4 regions of the Paenarthrobacter sp. R1 genome follow, and region 4 is predicted to be linked to each of the others. Evidence: riboswitches for the same ligand, from Rfam matches in the RefSeq annotation. Region 4 holds a riboswitch; each other region holds the start of a gene.
What was found. A riboswitch is a leader RNA that binds a small molecule or an ion and turns the genes downstream of it on or off. The one in region 4 is predicted to bind thiamine pyrophosphate.
Positions count from the first base shown of each region.

Region 1: linked by a shared signal. The riboswitch ahead of QN084_RS08100 (ECF transporter S component) and the one ahead of thiC (phosphomethylpyrimidine synthase ThiC) in region 4 are both predicted to bind thiamine pyrophosphate.
Region 2: linked by a shared signal. The riboswitch ahead of thiD (bifunctional hydroxymethylpyrimidine kinase/phosphomethylpyrimidine kinase) and the one ahead of thiC (phosphomethylpyrimidine synthase ThiC) in region 4 are both predicted to bind thiamine pyrophosphate.
Region 3: linked by a shared signal. The riboswitch ahead of thiO (glycine oxidase ThiO) and the one ahead of thiC (phosphomethylpyrimidine synthase ThiC) in region 4 are both predicted to bind thiamine pyrophosphate.

Region 1 covers NZ_CP127115.1:1,665,531-1,669,723, reverse strand. Annotated here, with positions in the region: gene QN084_RS08125 (Na+/H+ antiporter subunit E) at 1-277, shown strand, start outside; gene QN084_RS08120 (MrpF/PhaF family protein) at 274-552, shown strand; gene mnhG (monovalent cation/H(+) antiporter subunit G) at 542-925, shown strand; gene QN084_RS08110 (DUF4235 domain-containing protein) at 973-1,233, opposite strand; gene QN084_RS08105 (NUDIX hydrolase) at 1,271-1,942, opposite strand; TPP riboswitch at 2,126-2,261, shown strand; gene QN084_RS08100 (ECF transporter S component) at 2,339-2,959, shown strand; gene QN084_RS08095 (ABC transporter ATP-binding protein) at 2,959-4,193, shown strand, end outside.
Region 2 covers NZ_CP127115.1:116,070-120,262, forward strand. Annotated here, with positions in the region: gene obgE (GTPase ObgE) at 1-28, opposite strand, end outside; gene rpmA (50S ribosomal protein L27) at 162-425, opposite strand; gene rplU (50S ribosomal protein L21) at 484-792, opposite strand; gene thiD (bifunctional hydroxymethylpyrimidine kinase/phosphomethylpyrimidine kinase) at 1,136-2,656, opposite strand; TPP riboswitch at 2,647-2,745, opposite strand; gene QN084_RS00570 (Rne/Rng family ribonuclease) at 2,892-4,193, opposite strand, start outside.
Region 3 covers NZ_CP127115.1:771,360-775,552, forward strand. Annotated here, with positions in the region: gene QN084_RS03690 (thiazole synthase) at 1-368, opposite strand, end outside; gene thiS (sulfur carrier protein ThiS) at 371-607, opposite strand; gene thiO (glycine oxidase ThiO) at 604-1,863, opposite strand; TPP riboswitch at 1,856-1,973, opposite strand; gene thiE (thiamine phosphate synthase) at 2,001-2,663, shown strand; gene QN084_RS03710 (ferritin-like fold-containing protein) at 2,660-3,325, opposite strand; gene QN084_RS03715 (RNB domain-containing ribonuclease) at 3,367-4,193, shown strand, end outside.
Region 4 covers NZ_CP127115.1:285,515-289,707, forward strand. Annotated here, with positions in the region: gene QN084_RS01435 (VOC family protein) at 57-929, opposite strand; gene QN084_RS01440 (amidohydrolase family protein) at 1,007-2,089, opposite strand; TPP riboswitch at 2,174-2,282, shown strand; gene thiC (phosphomethylpyrimidine synthase ThiC) at 2,277-4,109, shown strand; gene QN084_RS01450 (alpha/beta fold hydrolase) at 4,096-4,193, opposite strand, start outside.

The sequences.
Region 1 (4,193 bases), 1.4 Mb from region 4:
CGTCGCTGTTCCGTTGCGGAGCCATTCCGACCTCATGGTGACGGCCACCGGCCACGTCATTTCGCTGATTCCGGGCTCGCTGGTGGTGGAAGTGGACCGCTCCACGTCCACCCTGTACCTGCACGCCCTGAACATGAAAACCGAAGAGGACATCCAGAAGATCCGCCGGGAGGTCCAGGACATCGAAGCCGGGCTGATCCGGATCATGGGAACACGTGAAGAACTGGACGCGCTGCAGGCCGAGCAGCACCCAGGTGTGAAAGGGGCAGCGCTGTGAAAGAACTTGTACTGGTGCTAACGGCGGCAATCCTGAGCCTGGCTGCTGCCGGGGCCATCATCCGGATCGCCATCGGCCCGTCGCTCCTGGACCGCGTGCTGGCATCGGACGTACTGCTGGCCATCCTGGGCGCGGCGCTGGCTATCGACATGGCCGTGAACCGCCACTTGAACAACCTCATGCTGCTGGTTGCCCTGGCCGTTATTGGATTCATCGGATCCGTAACGGTTGCCCGCTTCGTGGCCGACAGAAGGGGTCAAAGCAATGAGTCCTGATGCAACGGGCATGGACGCAGTCATTGATGGCGTGACCGCCGTCTTTCTGGTGGTGGGCGCGCTGATGTCCCTGGGTGCTGCTATTGGCTTGCTGCGTTTTCCCGACCTGATGAGCCGCATGCACGCCGCCACCAAGCCCCAGGTCCTGGGTTTGTTCCTGATGCTGGCTGCCATAGGCCTGCAGATGAGGACGTGGTGGGTGTGGCCGGTCCTGCTGGTGGCCTGGATCTTCCAACTGCTCACCGCTCCAGTCTCCGCGCACATGGTGGGCCGCTCCGCGTACCGCACCAAGCACGGACACCGGGAACTGCTGACCAAGGATGAACTGGAAGCAGTGGTCCAGCGGGCAGCCGAAAGCCAGAAGGAGAACTGACACGCGTTCCTGCGTTTCAGGAACGCGTGCCAGGAAACCGGAAGCTCCTAGATGATGTCCTGGGACTTCGCGAACCGGGCAATGGCACGCTGGGTTCCGCGGCTGGTGAGCACCTGGATGAGCGTGCTGACGAAAGCCGATACCAACGCGAAGGTCAGGGCTGAGCGGAGGCTCGTCTCGACGTCGTCGTGGCCTGTGGGCGGCTTGTGGCCTGTGGCCTTTTCCCAACCCTTGTTCACCAATTTGGTGCCAAGGAAACCCGCGCCGAGGCTCACACCGGCACCCAGAAGCTTGAAGAAGAAGTTCATGACCTCAGCCTAGCGTCACGGCGGTGGGGGCCGCGTTTTACTGCTTGTTCCCGCATTCCTTCAGGAACGCAGCCATGGAGCCCGGAGGTGACACGACGGGCCGCACCTGATGCTCGGCCTGCCACACGGCCTCCACACTGTGGAACTCCGAGATCTCCTTGAGCAGGAAGTACGTTGGGGGCATGAGCTGAAGCTTGCCCTCTGCCTCGGCCGCCAGGATGCCTTCCACCGGCATCCAGAGTGACTGCCAGGCCTCCGTGGTTTGGTGCTGCGGCTCGGCTCCGGGGGCGGGCCTGGCCACGTAGAAGTAGGTGTCGAAGCGCTTGGGCATGTCCGTGGGCGTCACCCAGTTGGCCCAGGGGCGGAGCTGGGAGGCGTCGAGGGTCAGCCCTGCTTCCTCGAACACTTCACGGATGGCAGCCGCCAGCACCGTGCCTGCTTGCGCATGCGGGTCGGAGGCCGCGATCGAGCTCATCGCCCAGTCGGCCGCATGCCTTTCCAGCAGTTCGGAGGAGTAGTCCCAGCCCTCCGCGTCCGAGGCATCGACGCGACCGCCGGGGAACACCACCATGCCGGCGGCAAAGTCCATGGAAGAGACCCTGTGCTGGACAAAGGCTTCCAGTCCCGCCGACGCATCCCGAAGCAGGATCACGCTGGCGGCAAGGCGGGGTTCGGCCACGGGGGTGTCCTTGGCTGGCTGTTCTGTCATGGGATGGGCGCCCCTCTTGCTGCTGTGAATCCGGTGTGCTGAATCTGCTGGCCCCATTCTCTCAGGTGTGCGGCACAGCCGGTCGCGGCTGTGCGCCCGTGAAACAGCAAAAAGGTTTATGACCGGGCCCATAACCCGGCGCACCCCTTCCGGTGTAAACTGGGCACGCCCACAAGGGCAGATTGATAACGACAGGGGAGCGCCGCCGTCGAACCTGCAGGCATGCAGGAGACGCGAGGGCGCTGAGAGTGCGGACAGCCGCAGACCCTCGAACCTGATCCGGTTAGTACCGGCGCAAGGGAGTCGAGCTTCTCAGAGTGTCCGGAACCGGATGGCAGCAGGCCACCGGGAATACCGGGGAGCACTTTCCCCTCCTGTAACCTCAGGAGGCTAAGAATGACCACGTCAAGCGTGAAGAAGGCCGGCAACAGCTGGCGCGTTGTAGACATTGTGGTGGCGGCGCTGATTGCCATCGCAGGCGGAGTGATCTTCTGGGCCTGGTCCCAGGGCGCCGCACTCGTATCCGTTCCCATGAATGCTGCTTATCCGCCCCTCACCGGCCTGATCGCCGGTGGGTGGATGATCCCGGCCGTACTGGGCATGCTCATCATCCGCAAACCGGGAGCAGCGCTGTTCTGCGAAGCGGTCGCAGCAACGGGTGAGCTCATCATGGGGTCCCAGTACGGCACCACGGTCCTGATCTCCGGCATCCTGCAGGGCCTCGGAGCGGAACTGATCTTCGCTGCTTTCCGCTACAAGAAGTTCAACCTCCCGGTGGCCCTCCTCGCGGGTGCCGGGGCAGGACTGTTCTGCGGCCTTAACGATTCCTTCATGCCGTGGGGCTGGAACATCGCCTACGAAGCCGTCGACAAGCTGGCCTACATCGCCTTCACCACCGTTTCGGGTGCAATCATCGCCGGGGCACTGTCCTGGGTGGCCACCCGCGGGCTCGCGTCCACGGGCGTCTTGAGCTCCTTCGCTTCCCGGAAAGCCGCGTCAGAGCCAGTCTTCAACTGATGGGACCGGCACAGGTACGGCCCGCCGCCATCTCCGCCAACGGCTGGGGCTGGCGGCATTCCGGCCGGACGGTACCAGCCATCCAGGGGCTGGACCTGCAGATCGAACCCGGGGAACGGGTTCTGCTGCTGGGGCCGTCCGGCGGCGGAAAATCGACGTTCCTGCACGCCCTGGCCGGGGTGTTGGGTGATGAGGAAGACGACGCGGACGAGACCGGTTCCCTCCTCATCGACGGTGCGGCACCTCGCGAACAGCGGGGCCGGGCCGGGCTCATGCAGCAGGACCCGGAAACGCAAGTAGTCCTGTCGCGCGTGGGCGACGACGTCGCTTTTGGAGCTGAGAACCTTGCCGTGCCCCGGGACGACATTTGGGCCCGGGTCCATGAAGCGCTCGACGACGTCGGGTTGCGTACCGCTGCCGGCGACGGCCTCGCGATGGACCATCCGACGGCGGCTCTTTCCGGCGGACAGAAGCAGCGCCTGGCGCTGGCCGGGATTCTGGCGATGCGGCCGGGGCTGGTCCTGCTCGATGAACCAACGGCGAACCTGGACCCGGCAGGCGTGCTGGAAGTCCGGGACGCAGTTCGCCGCTGCCTTGAAAAGACCGGTGCCACGCTGGTTGTGGTGGAACACCGGGTGTCCGTATGGAAGGACCTGGTTGACCGCATAGTGGTCCTCCAACCGGGCGCGGCCGGTGGCGGAGTGCTGTTGGACGGCCCTCCCGATCAGGTGCTCGCCGAAGCCCGGAGCATGCTCATCACAGCCGGAGTCTGGGTCCCGGGATATGTGCCCCGTACCCGCACCAGGACCACCGCTGAGGGGCCGGCGGAGTTGCTCCTCGCAGCAGAACACGTGGCCGTTTCCCGCGAAAAGCCGCGGCGGAGGGGTTTCAAGAGCATCCCGCCCATCCCGGTCCAGGCCGGTGTGTCTGCCCAGGTTCGGGCAGGACGGGCGTTGACCATCACTGGCCCCAACGGCGCAGGGAAGTCCACCTTTGCGCTCACGATGGCCGGCCTTCTGGCGCCGGTGGCAGGAAAGGTCTCTGCCGCCGTCGAGCTTTCCGAGGGCGCCGGAATCGATCCCTTCAAATGGAAGGCGGATCAACTGATTTCCCGGATCGGGACGGTGTTCCAGGAGCCTGAGCATCAGTTCGTCACGGGCAAAGTGATGGATGAGTTGATGTTTGGGCCCCGGCACCTCGGCAGGGGTGAGGAGCGGGTGGACGAACTCCTGGA
Region 2 (4,193 bases), 170 kb from region 4:
GGACTACCCGGTCTACAAAGCTCGCCACGTGAATCTCCTCTATTGCTGTCAACAGCGCGAACGCCTTGCCCAGTGCGCCTGGCGCCCTGAACGATTGTAATGCGGTTAAAAGAACAGTGGAGCGGACCTGTTGGCCCGCTCCACCGGTTCAGAAAGTGTTGTTACTCTGCGGCAGCAGCAGCAACGATGTTCACCACGCGACGGCCACGGCGAGTACCGAACTCAACCGCACCGGCTTCGAGGGCGAACAGGGTGTCGTCGCCACCGCGACCGACGCCTGCACCGGGGTGGAAGTGGGTGCCACGCTGGCGAACGATGATTTCGCCTGCGGAAACTACCTGGCCACCGAAACGCTTGACGCCGAGGCGCTGTGCGTTGGAGTCACGACCGTTGCGAGTGGAGCTCGCGCCTTTTTTGTGTGCCATGTGAAATGCCTGCCTCTAAATTTCTGGGGAAACTGAAATCTGAACTACGTAACGGACGTTACGCGATGCTCGTGATCTTGATCTTGGTCAGTTCCTGACGGTGACCCTGGCGCTTCTTGTAGCCGGTCTTGTTCTTGAACTTCTGGATGACAATCTTGGGACCGCGGAGGTCTTCCAGGATCTCAGCCGTGACCTTCACCTTGGCCAGGTCCGCAGCAGCGGAGGTGACCTTGTCGCCGTCAACCAGGAGCAAGGCGGGCAGCTCAAGCGTGCTGCCGGCTCCACCGGGGACGCGGTTCAGAGTTACGTAGTCTCCAACGGAAACCTTTTCTTGGCGGCCGCCTGCGCGGACAATCGCGTACACCACTTGGGTACTCACTTCTCTCGACGTTTCTTACTAAATTTGCGTGCGGAACCCCGAACCGGAATCAGGCCTGGTTCACGCTGTGCCTCAACGCCGTGGACTTCAGATCGAAGCCCGCGAGTCATCCCATGAACAATTCCAAGGGGCATAACCCAAGTGTTGGCGTAAGCACCGAAGATCAAGATTACGCTAGTTTGACCTTCAGCTGCAAATGAGGCCGGGTCCGGAAGCCACCACGTGACGCTTGTCACCAGTAGGAACGGACGTTCCCGGCACCGTGCCCATACAGCTTACAGCCTCTACGTGGCCTTGCCGTTGATTTCCCGTCCGACGCGCGGCGTCCGTGTTACGAATGCAGTCTTGGGGCATCAAAGAACGCGGTCTCGTAGCGGCAGGACTGGACGAAGGCTTCCTTCATGGCAGCCCGCTCACGGCCGGATGCCGCAGCTGCTGCGGCATCCGTGAGAGCAATCGCCTTCCGCGTCGCCTCCGCAAAATCCTCGTCCGCATAGGTCCTCAGCCAATCCGCGTAGGGATGGTTCTCCGGGGAACCGGCCTGGACGAAGTCGGCGTGCAGTTGCTGCCCCACTTCCGCATACAGCCAGTAGCAGGGCAGGACCGCAGCAAGCAGGACGCCGTAGCTTCCCGAAGCAGATGACGCCATCAGATGGTCCACGTAGGCCTTGGTGACCGGGCCGCTCTGCGTCGTCGCTTCACGGCCGCTCAGCCAGTTCCGGTGCAATACGGATTCCACGTCAAGGCACTGTTGGGAACCCCGGGCCCAGAACAGCTGCTCTTCTTCGGTCGGGGCGAGGGCACCTGCCCGGGCAAGCACCCTGGAATACCCGTTGAGGTAAAGGGCGTCCTGGGCCAGGTAGTAGCTGAACTCGGACTCCGGCAACTCCCCGGACCCCAAGTCCCGTATGAAGGCAAGCCCGTGGATGGCTTCCAGCTCCACGGCGGCTTCCTTCCACAGGAGGGCAGCGAAGGCCCCGGGCCGGGATGATTCCCGGAGATGGTGGAAATGGTGGATCGGACCGCTCCCCTGGCCCACTTCAAGATCGTCAGCCCTCATCAGAGCCTCGCGCAACCAGGGCTTGACTTCCCGCAGGGACGCCTCCCAATCTCCTGTTCTTGCCTGGACAGCGGCCAGGGCCGAGGACAACGAGCAGCCAGTGCCGTGGCTGTTCCGTGTCTGAACACGCGGTCCCCCGACTTCGATCACGTCCTGACGCAGCAAACCGCTGGTATTGATAAGCGCATCCGGACACTGCGCCCCCGGCAAGTGGCCTCCCTTGACCAGCACCGTATTGCCGCACTCCCCGGCCAACCGTTTGCCCTGGTCCAGCGCCGCAGGCCAGTCCTCCGCTTCGGGTTCCCCCAGCAGCATGGCCAGTTCCGGAAGGTTGGGTGTAATGAGGTCCGCCATCGGCAGAAGGTCACGCAACGCTGCCTCGGCTGATTCCCGCAGCAGCCGGTCACCGCTGGTGGCCACCATCACCGGGTCCAGGACCACGACGGCGGGACGTACCTTGACAAGCCAGGTCCGGACCTCGTTGATGACGGCGGCATCACCGAGCATCCCGATCTTCACGGCGTCGATAGCGACGTCGCTGCTGACGGTTTCCAACTGCTGGCGGAGGAATTCCACCGGCGGCACATGCACACCGCTGACGCCCCGCGTGTTCTGGGCCGTCAGCGCGGTGATGGCGGCCATACCGTAGCCGCCGTGCGCAGCAATGCTTTTAAGGTCCGCTTGGATCCCCGCCCCGCCGGAGGGGTCCGAACCAGCAATGCTCAACACCCTCGGATGTGTACGGATGACCGCTGGCAACGGATAAACAGCAGAAGACGACATTGAAGTCATGGAGACATCCCTTCGCCGGTGCTAACCGGACAGGTTCAACGGGTCTGGATCTCAGCCCGGCCCTATGCCCGGCACCCCGTGTCAGTGTCCTAGCCTAGCCCGGAAGCCCCTCACGCCGGGAACCCCGGCGGCTAACGGCCTGGATATGACCCGGGCGATGATGACCCGTTGCACGACGAAGGCCGCACAGCATGCGCTGCGCGGCCTTCGTTCCAACTGTGTCTTCAGTACCTGTTTACAGCTCCGACGCCGGAACACCCACCCCAAGGATGATCGGCTCCGAGGCTGGAGTTGGCTTCTTTGCCGGCTCAGCCGGCGCCTTCGCTTCGTGCGAGGTCCCGCCACCTGTGGCGGCCCGAACGTCGTGGTGCTCAACGTTGGTCTCGTTGGCAGCACCCTGGGCCCTGCTGGCACTGCGGTTCCGCCTGCCGCGCCGGCCCCGGGCGCCGGACCGGGACTCCACGGGTTCAGTACCAGCGGACGTGGCTGGCAAGGCGTCGGCGCTCACGGGTGCGTCAGCAGATTCAACGTTCCCGGGCGCGTCCTTCTCAGACCCGGCAACCTCAGACCCGGGGACAACCTCAGGTGTGCCGCCCAAGTGCGAGAAGGCCTCAGCCAGCAGATCCAGGCTCATGGCAGGCTTCTTGGCAGGTTCGTCGTGATGCTCCACGAAAGGCAGAGCCACTTCCTCTCCGCCGAAGCGCAGTACCGGAGCCGGACGGCCCTCCCTGGCCGCAGTTTCTGCCGGGGTGGAGCCCTGCGTCTGCCCGCCCTGCGCAGGGGCCTGGGCGGCATCCCCTTGGGCAGGAGCCGACTGCGCAGGAGCCTTCCGGGCAGGATCCGCCTGGGCGGGACCCGACTGGCCTGCTTCCGCCTTACCGGCGGCGCGGGCTGCTTCCTCGGCGCGGTGCACCTCGTCATCGTGCAGGTGTGCAGCGTGCGCAGCAGCGGCGATCGTCGCCAATGCGGCCCGGGTAGCCTCTGCCTTGGCTTTCTGGGCGGGATCCACGGACTCAGCCGGAGCGGGTGCCGTCGGGGCAGCGGCCGGCTGGACCGGCGTCGTAGCTTCCGGTGCCTGGTTGCCCCCCTTGCCGCGGCGACGCTTACGCTCACTGCGCTGGGACGGCTGCTGTGCTTCGGTGTGGGACCGGTGCTGCTCGGCAGCCACCACATTCGCGCGGCGGTGCTCCACGGGCTCGTCGTGCGTCACCACGCCGCGGCCGGCACAGTGCTCGCATTGCTCACCGAAGACCTCCAGCAAGCCTGTGCCCATGCGCTTGCGCGTCATCTGGACGAGGCCCAGGGACGTCACCTCCGCCACCTGGTGCTTGGTGCGGTCGCGGCCAAGGCACTCCACCAGCCGGCGCAGCACCAAGTCCCTGTTGGACTCCAGGACCATATCGATGAAGTCGATGACGATGATGCCGCCGATGTCACGGAGGCGGAGCTGGCGAACTACCTCTTCGGCCGCTTCCAGATTGTTCTTGGTGACGGTCTCTTCCAAGTTGCCGCCGCTGCCGGTGAACTTGCCGGTGTT
Region 3 (4,193 bases), 490 kb from region 4:
ACGAGTTCAACCGCGTCCGGCAACAGCGTGTGTTCGTCCGCGATGACTTCCAGCTTCACCCAATCGGTCTCCAGCGCCTCGCGGGCCAGCTCCGCGGTGAGCACAGCGTCCTTGGCAGTGAAACAACCTGCCGTGTTGGGCAGCACCCGGATGTTGTTGTCCACCAGCAGTTGGAACAGCGAGCCCGTCTCGGCCGGCGAGTAGCGGCGCATGGCCACCGTGGTGAGCTCCGTGCCGGAAGCCACCAGGGCCGCCCCCAAACCGTCCAGGCTCGGCGCGCCACCGGTGCCCATGATGAGCCGCGAACTGAAGGCGACCCCGTCGATTTCCAGCGTGTCAGTAGTGGTTTCGGTGTTGAGGATGGTCATGGTCAGCCTCCCTGGACTGCGGTAACGAGTTCGAGTTCATCGCCGTCGGCGAGGTTCGTTGCTGCCCACTGGCTACGCGGGACCACCTCCGCATTGCGCGCGACGGCGACACCCAGCTTGCCGCCGTCGGCCGCCTGTCCGCTCGGGTCGAGGGCGCGGCCGGTAACGGACGTGACCAGGGTGCTGACGGATGCGCCATCGGCCACGGTGTGCCGGGCGCCATTGAGTGTGATGTTCATGCTGTTTCCTTGGTGGAAGCGATGGATGGTGTTGGAATGCGGGGACGGGCGAGGGCGCCTTGCGGAGAAAAACGATCCGGACGGAACCGGACCCACCGGTCATCCGCGGAACCGTCGAGCAAGCCGGCCACGATCTGTGCGGCCATGGGGGTCAGGAGTACGCCGTGGCGGAAGAAGCCCGTGGCTATGATCAGGCCCCGGACGGCGCCGTCCGCCGCGCCCACCCGCCCCAGGAGCGGAGCGTTGTCAGGGGTGCCCGGCCGTGCACGGGCTGTCACTTCGATGAGCTCCAGCTCACCGACTGCGGGGACCAGGACCTGGGCGTCCCGAAGCAGCTGGTACACGCCGCCGGCAGACACCGCATTCGATCCCGTCGAGAGCCCGTCCTCGCGTTGGGTTGCCCCGATCACCACGGTCCCGTCCTCGCGGGGCACGATGTACACCGGCACTCCCCGCACCATTCCGCGGACCGTGGAGGTCAGCAACGGGCGCAGGTCCTCCGGTACCCGGAGCCTGAGGATGTCTCCGTAAACCGGCCTGAGCGGCAGGTGCAGGTCCTCAGGAAGTCCGCCGGTCGCCGCAGCCGCCAAGCCATTGGCCAGCACCGTTTCCCTTGCCGCTACCACTTGGCCGGTGGAGAGTTCAGCGCCCACAACGCGGTTACCCTCCCACAGCAGCCGCCGGGCTTCCGCTGCCAGCTGGAACCCGCTGCTCGCGCCCGGGACCCATGTGGCATCCCACGGGGTGTGCGCGGCCAATCCGGCGAGTATGCACTCCGCCAGCCGGCGGGGGTCCACTTGGTGGTCGGCCGGGATATCGAAAGCGCATGAAATTCCGGGGCTGAGCAGCGGCTCGCGCTGCCGCGCGTCCCGCAGCATCAACGGCTCCACTGTGAGCCCCGCCGCCTGTTGCACGGAGCGCAGATCGGCGAGCGCCCGTCGATCGGCGGCATCGGCACCCACCGCGAGCGTCGACGTCGTGCTGTAGCCGGTGGTGACGCCGGTACCGGACAATCCGGACACGAACGTTGGCCACAACCTGGACGATTCGAGCATCAGTTCCAGGAGATCTTCTTCCTGGTAGTGGAGTTCGCTCACGGGGGCCAGCATCCCGGCCGCTGCAAAGGTTGCTCCACTGACGGGGTTCGGATCGATGAGGGCCACGGAACGGCCTGTGGCCCGGATCCGGTGGGCTATGCCCAGGCCGACTACGCCTGCGCCGATGACGGCAACGTCTGCTTGGATGGCTTCTGCCATTGGTTTCCTTCCCTACGCCGGTATTAGCCGGATCAGGTCAAGCGGTCGGCTCTGAAGCCCTCTCAGCCGGACGGTCATATGACGCTGTCACGGCTCCCGCAGTACGTGCCCAGTTTAGAGGAACTACTCTGGTTTCCATGACCCAGCCTGATCTCCTCACCGACGCCCGCCTCTACCTGTGCACCGATGCCCGCCGGCGGCAAGGCGATTTCGAAGACTTTGTGGACGCCGCGTTCGAAGGCGGCGTGGACATCATCCAGCTCCGAGACAAGACCCTTGAGGCCGCCGAGGAACTGGAGTTGCTCGAGGTCCTGAACAAAGCTGCCGCCCGGCATTCCAAGCTGTGGGCGGTCAACGACCGGGCTGATATCGCCCGTGTTTCCGGGACTCCCGTGTTCCACGTGGGCCAAAAGGACCTCCCGCTGCCCGTGGCCCGGCAGCTGCTCGGGGACACCGCTGCCATAGGTCTTTCCACGCATGGGCCTGATCAGGTGAACGCGGCCATTGCGGCTTCGTCGGGCAGCGAAGGACTGGACTACTTCTGCGTCGGTCCCCTCTGGCCCACACCCACCAAACCGGGCCGGACGCCAGTGGGCCTGGGCTTGGTCACATATGCCACCGAAGCTGTGGAACGCGCAGGATCCGCCCTTCCCTGGTTTGCCATTGGCGGGATCGATCTTTCGAATGTGGAGCAGGTGGTTGCGGCAGGAGCCAGCCGCATCGTCGTAGTCCGCGCCATCACCGAAGCAGAAGACCCTACGGCGGCGGCCAAGGCGCTGCTCGAAGCCCTGGACGCCTAGGCAGCCAGTCCGAGGCCCGTCATCCGGCGGCCGTGGTGATCGGCGAGTTCCGCCGTCAACCGGCGTACCTCCGCCTTGGCCTGTCCGTCATGAAGTACGGCACGCAGGTCCGGGTGCTCCAACGCCACCCGTTGCACCTGGGTGAGGGCCTCACCCACCAGCCTTCGGCCCCATAGGGCAAGGCGCGAAGCCAACCTGGGATCGTCCCTCAGGGCCCGCATGAGGAGGATGCGCAACGCCTCGGTGGCTTGGTCCGCAGAAGCGACTTTCCGGACGAATTGCTGTGTCCCGGCATCCAGGAAGGCGGACACCGTCCTGTAGAAGTCCGAGGACACCGTGTCGATGATGTACGCCTTCAGAACAGACTCGTACCAGTCCCCTGGCGGGGTGCGTTCGTGGAAGTGATCGAACGACGGCTGGAAGCGAAGCATGGCGTCTTCGGGGTCCCGCCCCATCTCGGTAAGCCGGCCGCTGATCAACGCATAGTTGCCGAATGCACCGACCGCGATCTTGGCAAAGGTAGCCCGGTCCCGGAGGGTAGGGGCGAAGCGGGAGTCCGCGGACAACCGCCCGAACGCTGACAATTCGCCATAGGCCATGGCTCCCAGCAGCTCTGCCGGGAGAACGTCCGCGGGAATTCCGCCAGGAGTGGACGTGCCCATGGTCCAAGACTATCCGCCGTTTTCGGGCTAGTCTGACTTTCGTGTCACATCATCGGATAGCGCCCAACGTCGACGATTCTTCCGACCGGCTCGCTGCCTCCCTGGCTGCCTTGAGGAGCGAGCTGGAACTACCCGGCGACTACCCTGCCGACGCCGAGCATGAAGCGCGCCAGGCGGTTCAAAACCTGCAATTGCCGCCCCGCAGCCTGCTGGACGTGCCGTTCGTGACCATAGACCCCGCGACTTCCACCGACCTGGACCAAGCGCTGTTCATTCAGCGGAACGATGCCGGTTACAAGGTCCTGTACGCAATTGCCGACGTGCCGTCCTTCGTGGCCCCCGGCGGAGCCTTGGACGCCGAAACGCGGCGGCGCGGGCAAACGTTCTACGCACCGGACGGAAGGGTCCCGCTGCATCCGGAGGTCATCAGCGAGCAAGCCGGGAGCCTCCTGGCAGAGCAGGAATGCAGCGCCTTCGTGTGGGACTTCGACCTCGACCACAACGCGGAAGTGGTCTCCATGTCCGTGGAGCGGGCCACCGTTCGCAGCCGTGCAAAGCTCAGCTACAAGGGTGCACAGAAGCAGATCGATGCGGGAACCGCCCCCGAGGCCCTCATGCTCCTGAAGGAAGTGGGCCTGAAGCGGGTCGAACTCGAGCGCAAACGCGGCGGGGCGAGCCTGAACATGCCCGAACAGGAGATCGTCCAGGTCACCGACGGCGACTACCGGATCGTGGCTGCTCCCTCGCTGCCGATCGAGGACTGGAACGCCCAGATGTCCCTGATGACCGGAATGGCTGCGGCCCAATTGATGCTCGACGGCAAGGTGGGCATCCTGCGGACCATGCCGGCCCCTGATGAGCGCTCCTT
Region 4 (4,193 bases):
GGAACCGGCACCGCCATCGCCTAGCCTAATGCAGCCACGCGCCGGCGGATGCCGCCTCAGCGGACGGCAACCCGCAGCTGGTTGCGCCACGGATCCTCGAAGCGGAGCTCAAGGCCGGTGTGGTGGCTTTGCAGGCCGGCCACGCGGAGACGGTCGGCGAGCGCTGCGACGTCATCATTCGACGGGACTTCGATGAGCACTTCACCCAGGCCCAGAGTGTCCTTGCGCGGGCCCGCTCCCCTGCTGTTCCAGACGTTCATGGCCATGTGATGGTGGTAGCCGCCCGCCGAGACGAACAGCGCCTGGCCATGCCACCCCGCGGTCTTTTCAAAGCCAAGGGTGTCAACGTAGAACTTCTGCGCTGTGGAAACATCGCCCACCTGGAGGTGGACGTGCCCGATCCCGGCCGCGGCCCCCTGCTGCCCCACGATGGCGGCCTCGCTCAGGTGTTGCTGGAGGTACGCCTGCGGAGGCAGCGCCACGTTGTCCATGACCACGTTCTTGCCGTCCCATTGCCAGACGTTCCTCGGCTTGTCGTAGTACAACTCGATGCCGTTGCCTTCGGGGTCGGTGAAGTAGAAGGCTTCGCTCACCAAGTGGTCAGCGCTGCCAACGAACGCGCGGGGTTCGTACTGCGCGGCCGTGGCAATGGTGGCGGCGAGGGACGCTTGGTCCTCGAACAGGACTGCGGTGTGGAACAGCCCCGCTTCCCCGCGCCCGGGCAGCTGCAAGCCCGCTGCGGGAGCCAGATGGACCACCGGCTTCCCCAGGCGGCCCAGGTACAGGCCGCCGTCCTGCTCCGCTATGACCTGCAGGCCGAGGGCGCGCTGGTAATAGTCGCTCATCACCTTCATGTCGCCGACCCTGAGCATGACAGTGCCCATGGTGAGTTCGGCTGGCAGGAGGTCCTGGCTGGATGGCGTGGTCATGTGATGCTCCCGGTAGTTCGGCGGCCGCCTTTCGGCACGTTCTACCTTACTAAATTACTTGAAGCTTCAATTTATTCCTAACGAACGATGGTGCCCCGCAGAACCACGTGGCTAAGTTCACGCACGGTAGCCAGGGCGCGGCGGGGATCCTCCCTGCAAATCACGACGTCGGCACTCGCCCCTTCGCTGACGCCCTCGGCTCCCAGCCACCTCCGGGCGCCCCACGCAGCAGCCTCGAGGACCGCTGAAGGCGGCAGGCCGGCGTCGTGCAGTTCCTGCATCTCGTCGGCTATGCGGCCATGCTTGATAACGCTCCCGGCATCAGTGCCGGCATAGATGGAAACACCGGCTTCATAGGCCTCGAGGACCCGTTCGCGCCGGCGCTCCCACAATGCGGTCATGTGCTGCGCGTAGTCGGGGAACTTGGGCCCGGCCTGGGCCGCGATATCGGGGAACGTGGCAATGTTGACCAGGGTGGGAACGATCGGGACACCCTGTTCCACAAGCCGCGGGATGTGCCGCGGCAGGAGCCCGGTGGCATGTTCGATGCAGTCGATGCCGGCATCGAGCATGTCATCCAAGGTTTCTTCCGCGAAGCAATGCGCGGTTACCCGTGCGCCCTCGTCGTGGGCTGCAGCGATGGCGTCCTTGACCACCGCCGCCGGAAAAGAAGGCGCCAGGTCTCCCACGCCGCGGTCGATCCAGTCGCCAACCAGCTTGACCCAACCGTCGCCGTCGCGCGCTTCCTTTCGAACGGTCTCCACCAGCTGCTCCGGCTCCACCTCGTGTCCGAGGCCGCGCAGGTAGCGCCGGCTCCTCGCAATGTGCCGTCCCGCCCGGATCAGCCTTGGCAGGTCCGTACGCTGCTGGACCCACCTCGTATTGGCCGGGGAGCCGGCATCACGGACCAGCAGCGTCCCGGCGGACAAATCGGTACGGGCCTGCTCCAGGGTGGTGGCCTCATCCACTGCCCCGCCGGCTCCCAGGCCAATGTGGCAGTGGGCATCAACGAATCCGGGCAGGACCCAGCCCTCCAGCACGGTATCCGGGGCAGCTTCCGGACGGCTGAAGGTCAGGCGGCCGTCCACGGACCACAGGCCCCGGCGTTCCTCATGCGCGGAAACCAGCACCGGACCGCTGAATTCAATGATGTTCGGCATGGCAGAAGCTTAGTGCCGGCGGCCACAGTCCGGATCCGGACCGCATATGACTGGGAGCACCCGCCGCAGCTGTGGTAGCTTCGTCCCTGACCACACGGGAGCCCCTGCAGGGGCTGAGAAAAGGACTGAAGCAGTCTGCGACCGTTGAACCTGTCCGGGTAATGCCGGCGAAGGAAGTGAGTAATCCTTGAGCACCACAGAAACACAGCACAGCCCTACCCAAAACCTGACAGCTCCCGGCGGGGACGCCGTCACGCAGTCGCTGAAATCCCACTCGCTTGCCTGGGTGGAGGACCCTGGCCACGGCATCCGCGTCCCGGTGACCGAGATTGCCTTGGAGCCCTCCCCCAACGGGAAGGCCAACGATCCGCTGAGGGTGTACCGCACGGCAGGGCCGGGCAGCGATCCCGTCGTCGGGCTTGAACCCTTCAGGGCGGCATGGATCCAGGCGCGCGGCGATACGGAAAGCTACACGGGACGGGAACGCAACCTGCTCGACGACGGCAAGTCAGCCGTGCGCCGCGGTGCGGCTTCAGCGGAATGGAAGGGCGCACAACCCGTGCCTCGCCGCGCCGTCGATGGCAAAAGGGTCACCCAGATGCACTACGCCCGGCAGGGCATAGTGACCCCGGAGATGCGCTTCGTGGCCTTGCGGGAGAACTGCGACGTTGAACTGGTCCGCAGCGAGGTGGCCGCCGGCCGCGCCATCATCCCCAGCAACATCAACCACCCCGAGTCCGAGCCCATGATCATCGGCAAGGCATTCCTGGTGAAGATCAACGCCAACATCGGCAACTCAGCCGTGACGAGCTCAATCGCCGAAGAAGTGGACAAGCTGCAGTGGGCCACCCAGTGGGGAGCGGACACTGTCATGGACCTCTCCACAGGCGATGACATCCACACCACCCGTGAATGGATCATCCGGAACTCCCCCGTTCCCATTGGCACCGTCCCCATCTACCAGGCCCTGGAGAAGGTCAACGGCGAGGCGAACAAGCTCACGTGGGTAATATTCCGGGACACCGTGATCGAACAATGCGAACAGGGTGTGGACTATATGACCATCCACGCCGGCGTCCTGCTCCGGTACGTGCCGCTGACGGCCAACCGGGTGACCGGAATTGTTTCCCGAGGCGGCTCCATCATGGCCGGCTGGTGCCTTGCCCACCACCAGGAAAACTTCCTCTACACGCATTTCGACGAACTGTGCGAAATCTTCGCCAAGTACGACGTTGCCTTCTCGCTCGGCGATGGACTGCGGCCCGGCGCCACCGCAGACGCCAATGATGCCGCACAGTTCGCGGAACTGGATACCTTGGCGGAGCTGACGGAGCGGGCCTGGAAGTACGACGTCCAGGTCATGGTCGAAGGCCCGGGCCACATTCCGTTCCACTTGGTGCGTGAAAACGTGGAACGGCAACAGCGGTTGTGCAAGGGCGCCCCGTTCTACACCCTGGGCCCGTTGGTCACTGACGTCGCGCCGGGCTACGACCACATCACCTCGGCCATCGGTGCCACGGAAATCGCCCGGTACGGCACGGCGATGCTTTGCTACGTGACCCCCAAGGAGCATCTGGGGCTGCCTAACAAGGACGACGTCAAAACCGGAGTCATCACCTACAAGATTGCAGCCCACGCCGCAGACCTGGCCAAGGGCCACCCCGGCGCGCACGAACGCGACGACGCGCTGTCCAAGGCGCGGTTCGAGTTCAGGTGGAGGGACCAGTTCGCACTCTCACTGGACCCGGTGACCGCGGAGTCCTTCCACGATGAGACGCTTCCCGCTGAACCCGCCAAGACCGCGCACTTCTGTTCCATGTGCGGGCCGAAATTCTGCTCCATGCGCATCAGCCAGGACATCCGGGATGAATACGGTTCCGCCGAGGCCCAGGCGGCCATAGCGGAGATGTACAGCGGCATGCGCGAAAAGAGCGAGGAGTTCCTGGCGACCGGAGGCAAGGTCTACCTGCCCGAACTCCAGCTGCCGGCCCGCGGTGACCAGCGGCTCACGACGCCCTGACCGACAAACCCCGTCCGACGTCGGCAATGAAGGACCGGATGAACCGGTCGCCGTCGGCGGAGTCCTGGGGACGGTGCCCTCCTG